3 regions of the Pseudomonas sp. PS02288 genome follow, and region 3 is predicted to be linked to each of the others. Evidence: predicted binding sites of a transcription regulator. Region 3 holds the regulator's gene; each other region holds the start of a gene.
The links. Region 3 encodes FliA, which starts transcription of late flagellar genes. Its sites were predicted from a motif close to CTAAAGTTTNNNNNNNNNNNGCCGNTAA; they were not measured.

Region 1 (4,952 bases), on a different contig from region 3:
ATGGGCGTGCGGGTCGTGCAGGTCGAAGAGGAATGCCTCGCGCATGTCGATGCGGTCGGCGGTGTCCAGCGGCGGGATGCCGGCATAGCGCTCGGGATCGCTTTCCAGCTGATAGAGGGTTTGCGTGTCTGGGTCGTCGGCATCCAGCGAGATCAGCTGGCCGCTGTGCAGATCGAGGTAGTGCTCGAGGGGGCCCGGATCGTCCAGTGCGCGTTCCAGGCGGTGCATGTCGATGGTCAATACGCGCATATCGTCGGCCTCCTGGGGTTTCCACCCGCAGTAGACCATAGCTACGGCGACCCGTGCGGCGCCCTTCGCGCGGGCGCCGACGACGGGGCGATCAGGTTCGGAAGCGCGCCACGCGCTGTTGCAGTTCGGCGCCCAGGCGGGCCAGCTCGACGCTCGAGGCCGCGGTCTCCTCACTGGACGAGGCGGTCTGCTCGGAGATGTCGCGCACGTTGATGACGCTGCGGTTGATCTCCTCGGCGACCACCCCCTGCTGTTCGGCCGCGGCGGCAATCTGCTGGTTCATCGCCTGGATGGTCGACACCGCCCGGGCGATGTCGCCGAGACGGCTGCCGGCGCTGCGGGTCAGCTCGACCGTGCTTTCGGTCAGTGCCCGGCTGCTGTCCATCAGGCTGGCGGCGCGCTGAGTGCCGCTCTGCAGGCCCGCGATCAGCTCCTCGATCTCCTCGGTGGATTTCTGCGTGCGTTGCGCCAGGCCGCGTACTTCGTCGGCGACCACGGCGAAACCGCGTCCGGCGTCCCCGGCACGGGCGGCCTCGATGGCGGCGTTGAGCGCCAGCAGGTTGGTCTGCTCGGCGACTGACTTGATTACGTCGAGCACGCTGCCGATGCGCTCGCTTTCCTGCTTGAGCAGGCCGACCGCGTCGTTGGAGCGGCTCACTTCGGCGGCCAGGCGATCCATCTGCCCCACCGCGTCGTTCACCGCGGTTTCGCCCTCACGAGCCTGGCGATCGGCAGTGCTGGCGGCGAGCGAGGCTTCCTCGGCGTTGCGTGCGACTTCCTGCACAGTGGCGGCCATCTCGTTCATCGCGGTGGCGACCTGGTCGGTCTCGCTCTTCTGGCTGTTCACCCCGGCGCTAGTCTGCTCGGTGACCGCGGACAGCTGTTCGGCGGCGCTGGCGATCTGGGTGACGCCGTCGCGGATATGCCCGATCAGCTCGCGCAGGTTGAGGGTCATGCGCTGCATGCTCTTCTGTAACTGGCCCAGTTCGTCCTTGCGCCGCACCTGAATGTCCTGGCCTAGGTCGCCGGACGCGATACGTTCCGCCGCGACCAGGGTGAGGTTGAGGGGGCGGGTGATCTGCCGGGTGATCAACGCCGCGGCGAACACGCCGATCAGCAGCGCCAGCGCGGCGCTGATCGCGAGCAGCCCGCGGGTACGCCCGGTTTCGCTGGTGCGCTTCTCGTTCTGGATCTGGTAGAGCTGCTGGGCGATCTGCAGGAAGCGCTCACCCTCGCTCTGCATGGCGGCGAACTGAGCGGCAGCCGCATCGCTGGCGGTCCGGAACTGTACGACAGCATTACGGTAAGCCTGCAGGGCGGTGGCGATTTCGCCCAGGCTGGCATCCGCCGCGCCGGTCTGCTGGCCCAGTTGGGTGATGCTGCCGATGGCGGCGTCGACGGCGTCGAGCGCGGTCTGTTGCACGCTCGGATCGTTGCTGTAGGTGTAGCCGCGCACCTGGTAGCGCGCCTGCTGCACAGCGAGGCGCAGTTGGGCGACGAGGCGGAACTCGGCGAGCCGGGTAGCATCGTCGAGCGCGCTGTCACCGAGCACGCGCTGCTCCAGGGCGGTGATCAGTTGCACGGCGTGATCGGCATTGCTGCCAAGGCTGGCGCGGGCAGCCTCGCGGGTCTGGTAGGCCTGGCCAAGCAGCTCGATGGCTTTCTGGTAGGCGTCATTGGTGGCGTCCTGCTCGCCAACCAGTTCCATGTCGTCGGGGTCGAGGGTCGCGCCCAGGTCGTCGGAGATCTTGTCGATGTCCTTGAGGCGGCCACGCAGCCGTTCGGCTGTGGCGGGCTCTTGCTTGATCAGATACTGCAGGCGGGAGACGTTCAGGTCCTTGGTCATTTCGCCGAAGCGCGCGGCCGCGCCCAGTTTGTCTCCTCGCTCGATGGTCTGTCCCAGGCTGAACCAGCCGGTTAGGGTGATCAGCAGGGTAAGCAGCAGCACCAGGCCGAAGCCCAGGGCGAGTTTGAGTTTGACGCTAAGGTTGTCGAACCAGTCCATCGCGTGTCTCCACGACAAGAAGGCCATTCCCTGGGGGCGGGATGCTGCGCTTATCGGCCGCAGGTCGCGACTCTATAAAGGTGTAGGACAATTTTAGAAGCGAACCGTGAAAATCCGCAGGGCGCGGGTTCAGTACAGGCGTGCGAGGAGGGCGGTGACGGCGGTTTCGACCCGCAGGATGCGATCGCCGAGCTGCACGGGCGCCAGTCCCGCCGCGATCATCTTCTCGACTTCATAGGGAATCCAGCCACCTTCCGGGCCGATCGCCAGCGTCACCGGAGCGTCGATGCCGCGCGGGCAGGCAGGGTAGTCGCCCGGGTGGGCGATCAGACCGAGGCTGTCGGCAGCGACCGATGCCAGTCGATCCTCTACGAAGGGCTTGAAGCGCTTCTCGATACTCACATCCGGCAGCACCGTGTCGCGCGCCTGTTCCAGACCGAGAATCAGCTGTTCGCGGATCGCGGCAGGCTCGAGGAAGGGCGTCTGCCAGAAGCTCTTTTCCACCCGGTAGCTGTTCAGCAGGACCAGCCGCGGAACGCCCATGGCGGCGACTGTCTGCAGCACGCGGCGAAGCATCTTCGGGCGCGGCAGGGCGAGCAGCAGGGTCAGCGGCAGCTTGGCCGGAGGTGCCTGGTCGAGATCGACCTGCAGTTCCGCTTCGTCGGCTTGCAGCCGCAGCAGGCGCGCCGTGCCCATCGCTCCGCCCAGGCGGCCGACGCGCAGGCTGTCGCCGGCCTCGGCGCGGTGCACGTCATGCAGATGGGTGAGGCGGCGATCGCGCAGGATGGCCCGGTCCGCCGCGACGAAGTCGGCGTCTTCCAGCAACAGCAGGTTCACGGCAGTGGTGCGGGCGGCTGGTCGGTGCTTTCGGCTTCTTCGCGCTCGTCGCGGCTCTTGCGCACGAAGCGCGAGAACAGCAGGCCGACCTCGAAGAGCATCCACATCGGCACGGCCAGCAGGGTCTGCGACATGGGGTCCGGCGGGGTGAGGATCATCCCGACCACGAAGCAGCCGATGATCACGTAAGGGCGGATCTTCTTCAGGTAGGCGACGTCGACGACGCCGATCAGCGTCAGCAGGACCACCGCGACCGGAATCTCGAAGGTCAGGCCGAAGGCGAACAGCAGGGTCAGGAAATCCAGATAGCTGTTCACGTCGGTCATCGTGGTGACGCCTTCCGGCGCCTGGCTGATGAAGAAATGGAACATCAGCGGGAACACCAGGTAATACGCGAAGGCCATGCCGGCGTAGAACAGCACGATGCTCGACGCCAGCATCGGCACGGCGATGCGCTTCTCGTGCTTGTACAGGCCCGGCGCGATGAAGCCCCAGATCTGTCCGAGGATGATGGGCATCGCCAGCAGCACCGAGACGATCATGGTCAGCTTCAATGGCGCGAGGAACGCCGAGGCCGGATCGATGGAGATCATCGTCGCGCCTTCGGGGAGAAAGCGCCGCAGCGGTTCCGAGGCGTAGGCGTAGATCTGCTTGGAGAAGTACAGCAGGCTGATGAAAATCAGGAAGACCGCGGCCACGCAGCGCAGCAGGCGCGTGCGTAGCTCGGTGAGGTGCGAAACCAGGGGCATTTCCTGGTCCTGTTCCGGTATCTCGCTCATGGGTTGCGCGGCGGCTCTGGCGTGACGGGGGTGTCGACTGCTGGCGGCGATAGGGCATCGCTCTTCGGCTCGGGATGCAGCGCGGCCTCCACGGTCTCCGGCGAAGCGGCGGCGGGCTGCTCCGGCGTGGTGTTCGTCGGCGGCTGGATGCTGCGCTTCATCTCGCGCTCCAGCGACAGGATGTTCTCGTTGTGCAGCTGCCGGCGAATCTCGTCGGCGCCGATTTCGCGCTCCACTTCCTGCTTGATCGCATTGAAGCTGCGCTTGAGCCGGCCCACCCAAAGGCCGGCGGTACGCGCCGCGCCCGGCAGGCGCTCCGGTCCGAGAACCAGCAACGCCACCAGGGCGATCAGCAGCAGTTCGCCGAAGCTGATACCGAACATGGATTAATCCTTGCGCGCCGGCTCTTCGACCTTGTGCGCCTGGGCGTCGATGGTGTGCGGCTGCTCGAGCGGCGTGGTCGAGGCCTTCGGCTCTTCGGTCGGGCGCTCGTCGTCGTTCATCGCCTTGCGGAAGCCCTTGATCGATTCGCCGACATCCGCGCCCAGGCCCTTGAGCTTCTTGGTGCCGAAAACCAGTACTACGACGATGAGAATGACGATCCAGTGTTTCCAGTCGAAAATGCCCATGGAGAACCTCGTGTGATTAGTGGGAGTCGGAGCGGGCGGCCTTTTCGGCATGCCCGGAGAGGCCGAAGCGCCGGTCCAGTTCGTCCAGCACGGCCTGCGGATGCTGGCCGAGGGCGGCGAGCATGACTAGGCTGTGGAACCATAGGTCGGCGGTTTCGTAGATCAGGTCGCTGCAGTCGCCGCTATTGGCGGCGTCCTTGGCGGCGAGGATGGTTTCCACCGATTCCTCGCCGAGTTTTTCCAGGATCTTGTTCAGACCCTTGTGGTACAGGCTGGCTACGTAGGAACTGTCGGCCGACGCGCCCTTGCGCGCCTCGAGCACTTCGGCCAGGCGGTCGAGCGTGTCAGTCATGGTGATGGCCCGCCGCATAGATGGCTTTCGGGTCTTTCAGCGGCGCCTCGACGGTCTTCCAGTCGCCCTCCTGGTAAAGCCGGTAGAAGCAGCTTTCGCGC
Region 2 (4,952 bases), on a different contig from region 3:
TCACTGGCGACCGCGTCGTCTGGCGCGCCGGCAACCAGGGCAATGGCGTGATCGTCGCCCAGCTGCCGCGCAATTCCGAGCTGTGCCGCCCGGACAGCCGCGGGCAGCTCAAGCCGGTGGCGGCCAACGTCGATCTGATCGTGATCGTCTTCGCCCCGCTGCCCGAGCCCCACGCCAACCTGATCGACCGCTACCTGATCGCCGCCGAACACGCCGGCATCCGGCCCTTGCTGCTGCTGAACAAGGCCGACCTGGTGGATGAACAGAACGGCCCGCGGCTGAACGCGCTGCTGGCCGTGTATCGCCAGCTCGGCTACCCGCTGATGGAGGTTTCCGCCCACGAAGGCGGTGGCATGGAGGCGCTGCAGGCGCGGCTGGACGGCCACGTCAGCGTGTTCGTCGGGCAGTCCGGGGTCGGCAAGTCATCCCTGGTGAACAGCCTGCTGCCGGGCGTCGACACCCGCGTCGGCGGGCTTTCGGAAGTCACCGGCAAGGGCACGCACACCACCACGACCGCCCGGCTGTTCCACTTCCCCGGTGGCGGCGAGCTGATCGATTCCCCCGGCATCCGCGAATTCGGCCTCGGCCATGTGAGCCGCGACGATGTGGAAGCCGGTTTCATCGAGTTCGCCGACCTGCTCGGCACCTGCCGCTTCCGCGACTGCAAGCACGACCGCGAACCCGGTTGCGCACTGCTCAAGGCGCTCGAGGAAGGGCGCATCCAGCCACAACGGATGGCCAGTTACCGGCACATCATCGCCAGCCTGCCGGACGCGGACTTCTAAGAAAGTCGGCGCCCCCCGATCGAGGGACGCGGGCGGTTTACCGATCGGCGCGGCGCTCCACGCGCAATCCACCCTGTTCGAAGACGTTCTGCCGCGTAGCGACACCCGGCGACGGCGCCGCATTCGAAGCACCGGGCGCTCCGCCCGACGCGGGGGCGGGAACCGGCATGCCCGGCTCGTGAGTGGGAGCGGCCTCAGGCTCGGCAGGCTTTTGCTTATCCGCCGGCGGCTGGCCGCCGGGGCTCTGGCTGCCTTCGATGGCGCGCTCGGCCTTCTTCGTCAGCACCGTGATGTCGATCCGACGGTTGACCGGATTCAGCGGATTTTCGCGATCGAAAGGCACCGACGAGGCATAGCCGACCACCCGAGCCACCTGCTCCTCCGGATAGCCGCCGGTCACCAGCGCGCGGCGCGCGGCGTTCGCGCGCCCGGCGGAAAGCTCCCAGTTGCCCATCCCGCCCGCGCCACCAACGAAGGGCGTGGCATCGGTATGCCCGCTGATGCTGATCTTGTTCGGCACCGCCTTGATGGTGTCGGACATGCTCAGCAGGATGTCCTCGAAATACGGCTGCAACTGTGCACTGCCCAAGGCGAACATCGGCCGGTTGGCGGCGTCCTGGATCTGGATGCGCAGGCCGTTGGGGGTGATCTCGAACAGGATCTGGTCCTTGAAGCGCTTCAGCTCGGGGCTTTCGTCGACCTTGTTCTGCAGCTCCTGCAGCAGCAGTTCGAGGCGCTCGTTTTCCACCTGTTCGGCGAGTTTTTCCGCCTTCTGCGCCTCGATCGTCTCCGCATCGAGCTTGCTCGGGTCCTTGGTCTGCTCGCCCTGCAGCTTGAGGTCCTCGCTGTCCGGGCTGATGCGGGTCTCGTCGCCGTCGGGCTGGGCCTGGATTTCCGGGTTTAGGGTGCGATCCGGCGCCGGCGTCGGCGTACCGCCAAGGTCGATCACGTAGGGGCTGGCGCTTTCGGTGAAGCCGATCGGGTCCTGGAAGTAGCCGGCGATGGCCTTCTTCTGCTCGGGGGTGGCCGAGGACATCAGCCAGAGCACCAGGAAGAACGCCATCATGGCGGTCGCGAAGTCGGCGAAGGCGATCTTCCAGGCACCGCCGTGGTGCCCGCCGGCGATCTTCTTGACCCGCTTTACGATGATCGGCTGGTTGTTTTCCATGGTTCAGGCCTCAGCTGCCGCGCATCGCCTGTTCGAGCTCGGTGAAACTCGGCCGGTGCGCCGGGAACAGCACCTTGCGCCCGAACTCCACCGCAAGGGTCGGCGGCATGCCGGATGCTGAGGAAACCAGCGTTGCCTTGATCGCCTCGTATACGTTCAGCTCTTCCTTGGCATCGTGTTCCAGCGAGACCGAGAGCGGGCCGAAGAAGCCGTAGGCCGCGAGAATACCGAGAAAGGTGCCGACCAGCGCCGCGCCGACGTGGGTGCCAAGCTCGGCCTGAGCCACTTCGCCGAGCAGCGCCATGGTGACCACGATGCCCAGCACCGCGGCGACGATACCGAAACCCGGCAGGCCGTCCGCGACACGGTTGACCGCGTGGGCCGGATGCTCCAGTTCCTCCTTGATGCTGGCGAGCTCCATGTCGAAGAGCCCCTCCAACTCGTGCGGCGCCATGTTGCCGGACGACATGATGCGCAGGTAGTCGCAGATGTAGGCGGTCATTCCGGCGTCCTTGAGGATGCCGGGGTACTTGCTGAAGATCGGGCTGGCGGCGGGGTCCTCGACATCGGCCTCGATGGCCATCATCCCCTCGCGGCGACTCTTGTTGAGGATCTCGTAGAGCAGCTTGAGGATTTCCAGGTAGTAGGCGTGGTTGAAGCGCGAACCGAACATCTTCAGCGACTTCTTGAACACATGCATGAAGGTGCTGCCGGGGTTGGCCTGGAGGAAGGCCCCCAGCGCCGCGCCGCCGATGATCATGACTTCGAACGGCTGGATGAGCGCGCCGATCTTGCCGTGGGAAAGCACGTATCCGCCGAGCACGCTGGCGAATACGACGATGATGCCGATGATTTTTGCCATAAAAAGGGACGCTTGAGAGGAATAGAAAGGGGAGCTGCCAAAACAGCCCTTCTATTTATCGGAAAATTTGCGCCAGACTATAGGCCCTCCCGGGTAAAAGCCAGCCGACCCCGCCATGCCGACCGAATTGCCCGTACCCCGCACGCTAGAAGGTTGGCTCAAGCAACTCGATGACATTCGCCTGCCGATACCGGCGGGCCATCATCGCCAGGTGAGTCTGGCACTCTCCGACAACCAGCGATCACTGCGTGAGATCGCCGACCTGATTGAAGATAGCCCAGCCTTGGCACTTGCGGTGCTGCGCGAAGCGAATCGTCGGACCGGGGCATTGGGCGAGCCGGCGGAAAGCCTCGAGCAGGCCCTCACCCGACTGGGCCTCAAGCGTGCCGAGGAGCTGTTGCAGCGCCTGCCGGCCGTCGACGAACGGCAGATTCCCCAATCGCTGCGCCAGATGCAGCTGATAGGCCAGCATGCCAGCCAGCAAGCCAGCGGGTTGTTCGGCGCGCGCCTGGCGCGGCTCTGGCAGGAAATCCATTGGGGCAGCCTGTTGTTCCTCTCGCCGCTGTGGCCGCTGCTGGTGGCGCACCCGACACTCTTCGCCACCTGGGAGCGGCGTGTGCTCGGCCAGCACGAACCGGCGAGCAAGGTCGAACGCGACCTGCTCGGCGTGCCTGCTGTGCGCCTGTGCCAGGCGCTGGCCGAACACTGGCGGCTGCCGGCGTGGATCGTCCAGGGCTATCGCCTGCTGGGCAACGACCGCCGACTGCTGGTCAAGGCACTGCATATCGCCAGGGAGAACGCCCATCCGCTGCACCAGCAACAGTTGCTCGATGCCGACCCGCCGCTGCGCCGCTGGCTGACCCAGCCCTCCAACACGGTGCTGCTGGCCAACGGCCTGGCGCTGTCCGCCCACGATGCCTGGGACAGCCCGCACAGCCTGCGCTGGCAGCGCTGGGCCGGCCTCTACCTGCAGATTCCGCTGGATGAGCTGCAGCAGGCGATTCACCAGCAGGCCGCGGCCAGCGCACGCCTGCACCGCTGCGATGCCGATCTCTGGCACCCGGCGCGGGCGCTGATCTGGCCCTGGCAGGCACGCCGTCTGCAGCAGGCGCCGGCGCAGGCCGCAGCACCCAAGGCCGAGCAACTCGCCGAGTGGCGCAGGCAATGTGGCTACCTGCTCGCCGAGCCAAGCGGCTTCGCCAACCTGCAACAACTGCTGGCCACCGCCGGCGTCGCCCTGAAAGCCTGCGGCATGCGCCGCGGGATGCTGCTGCTCGTCGATCGCAGCCACCAGCGCCTGACGGTCCAGCAGACCTTCGGCCTGCCCAGGGACGCCGGGCAGCTGAACCTCGCGCCGGCGAACAGCCAGGTGCTGCAGCGCCTGGTGAGCGCACCCGGGCAACTGCGCCTGAATCCGCAGAACAGCGCCCAGTATGCGGCGCTGATCCCGGGCGGCCTGAAAACCCTGTTCTCCGGCGAGCATCTGCTGCTGTGCTCGATTGCCTACAACGGCAAGGTCGCGCTGCTGCTGGCGCTCGATCAGGACGGGTTGCCGTTCGCCGACGTCACCCTGCAGGCGTTCGGCAAAACCGTGCAATGCATCGAGCGCGCGCTGGCCAGCTTCGCCCGGCGCGGGCACTGAGCTTTCCGCTACAATCGGCCCTCTTCCTTTTCCGAAGGGTCCGCAATGTCCACGTTCTCCACCCTGCCCCTGGTGATAGAGCCCAGCGATCTGGCCAGCCGCCTGCCAGCCCCCGAGTTGATCCTGGTCGATCTGACCAGCGCCGCGCGCTATGCCGAAGGGCACTTGCCCGGCGCCCGCTTCGTCGACCCCAAGCGCACCCAGTCGGGCCAATCTTCGCTGCCCGGCCTGGTGCCGCCGCAGGCCGATCTCGAGCGCCTGTTCGGCGAACTCGGGCACCGCGAGGCCGCCGTCTACGTGGTATACGACGACGAGGGCGGCGGCTGGGCCGGCCGCTTCATCTGGCTGCTCGACGTGATCGGACACCGGCATTACCACTACCTAAACGGCGGATTGCCGGCCTGGCTGGGCGAAGGCCTGCCGCTGAGCACCGAGGTGCCGACTGCGGTCGGCGGCCCGCTGCCGTTGACCCTGCACGACGAGCCCACCGCCACC
Region 3 (4,952 bases):
GTTTCCGCCTCGCTGACCGGGCCGGCCTTGTCCGGGTGCGCCGTGGCCGGAGCGGGAGCTGCCGCCGCGGCGGGCTTGGGCGCGGGCTTCTCGGCGGGCTTTTCAACCGGTTTGGCGGCAGGGGCCGCCGCGGGCGGCGGCGCGGGCTTCGCCGGCGCAGCCGCTACGGGGGCGGCCTCCACGGGCGGAACGAACTTGCCCTTGCCGTGCAACTGGTCGAGAAGCGCTTCGAATTCGTCGTCGCTGATGTTGTCGCTCGCGCCGGCGGGCGCGGCCTCTGGCGCAGGCGCAGCGGGTGCGGCATCGACGGGAGGCACGAACTTGCCCTTGCCGTGCAACTGATCCAGCAGGGCTTCGAATTCATCGTCGCTGATGTCGTCGCCCGATGGGGCGGCAGCGGATGCTACGGGCGCGCTCGGTGCGGCGGGCGCAACGGCGGAAACCGGCTTGTCGCCGTGTAGCTGGTCGAGCAGGGCTTCGAACTCGTCGTCGGTAATTTCATCGCTGGCGCTGGCGACCGGAGCCTGGGCGGGTTCGCCGATCGCGCTGAGCAGCTGCTCGAACTCGCTGTCGGTGATGTCGCCCGAAGGCTCTGCAGCCGACGCCTCGGCCTGAACCACGGGCTCGACTTCGGCGGCGGGCTCTTCAGGAGGCGCTTCGGCCGGCGCTGCGGCAGAAGCCGGGGCGGCCAGACGAGAAAGCGCGGCGAGGAGTTCGCGCGGCGCCGGCGTCGGCGCGGTTCGCTCGCGCACTTCGGCGAACATCGCGTTCACCGCATCGAGCGCCTGCAGCACCACATCCATCAGCTCGGCATCCACGCGGCGTTCGCCCTTGCGCAGGATGTCGAAGACGTTCTCGGCGATATGGCAGCACTCCACCAGCTCGTTCAGCTGCAGGAAACCCGCGCCGCCCTTGACGGTGTGAAAACCGCGAAAGATCGCATTCAGCAGGTTCATGTCGTCAGGGCGGCTTTCCAGCTCCACCAACTGCTCCGACAGCTGCTCGAGAATCTCGCCGGCCTCTACCAGGAAGTCCTGGAGAATCTCTTCATCGGCGTCGAAGCTCATTTCCACCTTCCCATAGGATCTGTTGACGTTTCGTCGCGAACCGCGTTGAGCCGCAGGGACGGGGCGCGTTTTTCGCAGGCCGGCGTCACTCGTCGTTCATCTGGAGCAACCAACTTCTCTCCTCCTTCCTTGCCCTGCGAAAACGCCTAGGTCGTGGCCGTAACCAAAACGTCGACGGGTCCTAGAATCCAAGACTGGATAGCAGATCGTCGACATCGTCCTGACCGGATACGACGTCATCACGCTTATCGGCATGAATCTGCGGACCTTCACCCCGGGAGGACTCTTTTTGTTGTTTTTCTTGCTCGGCACGCAGCCCTTCGTGGTCGTGCTTGATGCCGGCGAAACGATCGACCTGGCTGGCCATGAGCATCAGCTTGAGCAGATTGCTCTCGACTTCGGTGACCAGGGTGGTGACACGCTTGATCACCTGACCGGTGAGGTCCTGGTAATCCTGCGCCAGAAGAATGTCGTTCAGGTGGCCGGAGAGCTTGGCGCCGTCCCGCTCGCTGCGCGCGAGGAACAGCTCGACACGCTTGGCCAGCTCGCGAAAGGCGTCAGCCCCGATTTCGCGGCGCATGAAGCGCTGCCATTCGACGCTCAGGCTCTGGGCCTCGTCGGCCATGCCGTTGACCACCGGCGCGCACTCTTCCACCAGATCCATCGTGCGGTTGGCCGCACGCTCGGTCATCGTCACCACGTAGGAGAGACGCTCGGTGGCATCGGAGATCTGCGACACTTCCTGCGCGTGCGGAACACGGGGATCGAGCTGGAAGTTGACGATGGCATTGTGTAGCTCGCGGGTGAGCTTGCCGACTTCCTGGTACAGACCGCGATCGCGGACCTGATTCAGTTGATGGATGATTTGCACCACATCAGCGAAGTTGCCTTTTTCGAGGCTTTCGGTCAGCTGACGGGCATGGGACTTCAGGGTCGACTCGAAGTCATCGCCCATAGAGATGTTGTCGTGATCCATAGCGCCCTCGAGGCGAACATCAGCCGTTGACCCGCTCGAAGATCTTTTCGATCTTCTCTTTCAGTACCTGGGCCGTGAAGGGTTTGACCACATACCCGTTCACGCCGGCCTGGGCCGCCTCGATGATCTGATCGCGCTTGGCTTCAGCAGTCACCATGAGCACGGGAAGGTGCTTGAGTCGATCATCGGCGCGCACCGCACGCAGCAGATCGATCCCGGACATGTTGGGCATGTTCCAGTCGGTGACCAGGAAGTCGAAGCTGCCGCTGTGCAGCATCGGTAATGCCGTGGTGCCGTCGTCGGCCTCCGCGGTATTGGTGAACCCCAGGTCACGCAGGAGGTTCTTGATGATCCGTCTCATCGTGGAGAAGTCGTCCACGATGAGGATTTTCATGTTCTTGTCCAAGTCGACCTCCGTACAATCCCAAACGCCGCCTCGCAGCGCGCGCCTCGCAAGCGTGAAACCGGCTGCCTCAGTGCGCGCGCCATTCAACCAGACGTGCCCGCAAACGCGCGGCACACTGGCTGTGCAACTGGCTGACGCGCGACTCGCTGACCCCCAGCACCTCGCCGATTTCCTTCAGATTCAGTTCTTCGTCGTAGTACAGCGAAAGAACCAGCCGCTCGCGTTCCGGAAGATTGGCGATGGCGTCGGCCAAGGCCCCCTGGAAGCGGTCATCCTCCAGATCGCGAGCGGGTTCGTAATGGGTGAAGCTACCGTCCTCGTGCAGGCCCGAACCGTGCTCGCCTTCCTGCAGGAGGTCGTCGAAGCTGAACAGTCGGCTGCCCTGAGTGTCGCTCAGGATGCCGTAGTACTCTTCAAGACTCAATTTAAGTTCGGCCGCAACCTCTTGATCTTTAGCGTCTCTGCCCGTTCTCGCCTCGACGGCGCGGATGGCGTCGCTGACCATGCGGCTGTTGCGATGCACGGAACGCGGAGCCCAGTCGCCCTTGCGCACCTCGTCGAGCATCGCCCCACGGATACGGATTCCGGCGTAAGTCTCGAAACTGGCGCCCTTGCCCGAGTCGTACTTCTTGGCAGCCTCGAGCAGGCCGATCATTCCGGCCTGCATCAGGTCCTCCACCTGCACGCTGGCCGGAAGCCGGGCCAACAGGTGGTAGGCGATCCGCTTGACCAACGGTGCATAACGCTCGATGAGCTGAGTTTGCGAGTCCTTCGCCTGCGATTTGCTGTACATACGAAGTCCACTGGCGGCTGTCATACGGGTGAGTCTGCGGTAGTCGGTTTAACCAGACGCTCGACGAAAAACTCGAGGTGACCGCGCGGGTTGGCCGGCAATGGCCAGGTGTCGACTTTCTGCGCGATCGCCTTGAACGCCAGCGCACACTTGGAGCGCGGAAAAGCTTCATAGACAGCGCGCTGCTTCTGTACGGCTTTGCGCACCGACTCGTCGTAAGGCACGGCACCCACGTACTGCAGGGCGACGTCGAGGAAGCGGTCGGTGACCTTGGTGAGCTTAGCAAACAGATTGCGACCTTCCTGGGGGCTGTGCGCCATATTCGCCAGCACCCGGAAACGGTTCATGCCGTAGTCGCGGTTGAGCAGCTTGATCAGCGCGTAGGCGTCGGTGATCGAGGTCGGCTCGTCGCAGACCACCACCAGCACTTCCTGGGCGGCACGGACGAAGCTGACCACGCCGTCGCCGATGCCGGCCGCGGTGTCGATGACCAGCACGTCGATGTTGTCGCTGATGTCGCTGAACGCCTGGATCAGGCCGGCGTGCTGCATCGGCGTCAGCTGCACCATGCTCTGGGTGCCGGAAGCGGCGGGCACGATGCGCACGCCGCCAGGGCCTTGCAGCAGGACGTCGCGCAGGTCGCACTGGCCGTCGATGACATCGGCCAGGGTGCGCTTGGGCGAAAGACCGAGGAGCACGTCGACGTTGGCCAGACCCAGGTCGGCGTCGAGCAGCATCACCCGCCGGCCGAGGTCGGCCAGGGCCAGCGACAGGTTGACGGACACGTTGGTCTTGCCAACGCCGCCCTTCCCACCGGTCACCGCGATCACTTGAACTGGATGCAAACTAGCCATTTCTCTTACACCTTGTCTGCGACTGAGCAGGCAACTGTCTCTCGACGGTCAATTAGCCGACGCGACGCGCCGAGTTGTTGTAGAGGCCGGCGAACATGTCGGCCATTGCATCTTCACTGGGTTCTTCCGGGGCTTGCAGGGCGACGGCGCGGCTCACCAGCTGATGGCTGCGCGGAACGTGCAGATCATCCGGGATTCGCGGGCCATCGGCCAGATAGGCTACCGGCAGACGCTGGCTGATTGCCAGCCCGAGCACTTCGCCGAGGCTGGCCGCCTCGTCCAGCTTGGTCAGCACACAACCGACCAGGCCGCAACGCTTGTAGCTATGATACGCGGCCTTGAGCACCTGGCTCTGGCTGGTGGCCGCCATGACGAGGTAGTTCTTCGACTTCAGGCCGCGGCTGGCGAGTGCTTCGAGCTGCATGCGCAGGGCCGGATCGTTGTTCGGCAGGCCGGCGGTGTCGATCAGGATCACGCGCTTCTTCGCCAGCGGGGCGATGGCCTGGGTCAGCGAGCTGCCCGGATCGACCTGGGTCACCGAGACGTTGAGGATGCGGCCGAGGGTCTTGAGCTGCTCCTGGGCACCGATGCGGTAGCTGTCCATGCTCACCAGCGCCACATGCTGGGCGCCGTACTTGAGCACGTAGCGCGCCGCCATCTTCGCCAGGGTGGTGGTCTTGCCCATGCCGGCCGGGCCGACCAGGGCGATCACGCCGCCCTCTTCCAGCGGTTCCTGGGCCGGAGTCTTGATCGCGTGGGCCAGGTAGGCGAGAACCATGCGCCAGGCCTGACGCGGCTCCTGCACCTGGCCGACCTTGTCCAGCAGCGCGCGGGCGATTTCCGCCGGCAGGCCGAG

Region 1: QMX85_RS16815 (methyl-accepting chemotaxis protein) is a predicted target of FliA. The motif match lies at 2,305-2,332, and genes of this name have one in related genera.
Region 2: motA (flagellar motor stator protein MotA) is a predicted target of FliA. The motif match lies at 2,871-2,898, and genes of this name have one in related genera.

Annotation. Positions count from the first base shown of each region.
Region 1 is NZ_JASCPA010000045.1:270-5,221, forward strand. Features, by position in the region: gene QMX85_RS16810 (UPF0158 family protein) at 1-249, opposite strand, end outside; gene QMX85_RS16815 (methyl-accepting chemotaxis protein) at 341-2,254, opposite strand; gene QMX85_RS16820 (16S rRNA (uracil(1498)-N(3))-methyltransferase) at 2,384-3,091, opposite strand; gene tatC (twin-arginine translocase subunit TatC) at 3,088-3,870, opposite strand; gene tatB (Sec-independent protein translocase protein TatB) at 3,867-4,253, opposite strand; gene QMX85_RS16835 (twin-arginine translocase TatA/TatE family subunit) at 4,257-4,499, opposite strand; gene QMX85_RS16840 (phosphoribosyl-ATP diphosphatase) at 4,516-4,851, opposite strand; gene hisI (phosphoribosyl-AMP cyclohydrolase) at 4,844-4,952, opposite strand, start outside.
Region 2 is NZ_JASCPA010000003.1:118,110-123,061, reverse strand. Features, by position in the region: gene rsgA (small ribosomal subunit biogenesis GTPase RsgA) at 1-785, shown strand, start outside; gene motB (flagellar motor protein MotB) at 823-1,953, opposite strand; gene motA (flagellar motor stator protein MotA) at 1,964-2,815, opposite strand; gene QMX85_RS02900 (HDOD domain-containing protein) at 2,931-4,457, shown strand; gene rhdA (thiosulfate sulfurtransferase) at 4,503-4,952, shown strand, end outside.
Region 3 is NZ_JASCPA010000001.1:155,392-160,343, reverse strand. Features, by position in the region: gene QMX85_RS00730 (chemotaxis protein CheA) at 1-1,067, opposite strand, end outside; gene QMX85_RS00725 (protein phosphatase CheZ) at 1,249-2,043, opposite strand; gene QMX85_RS00720 (chemotaxis response regulator CheY) at 2,063-2,437, opposite strand; gene fliA (RNA polymerase sigma factor FliA) at 2,517-3,266, opposite strand; gene fleN (flagellar synthesis regulator FleN) at 3,263-4,096, opposite strand; gene flhF (flagellar biosynthesis protein FlhF) at 4,149-4,952, opposite strand, start outside.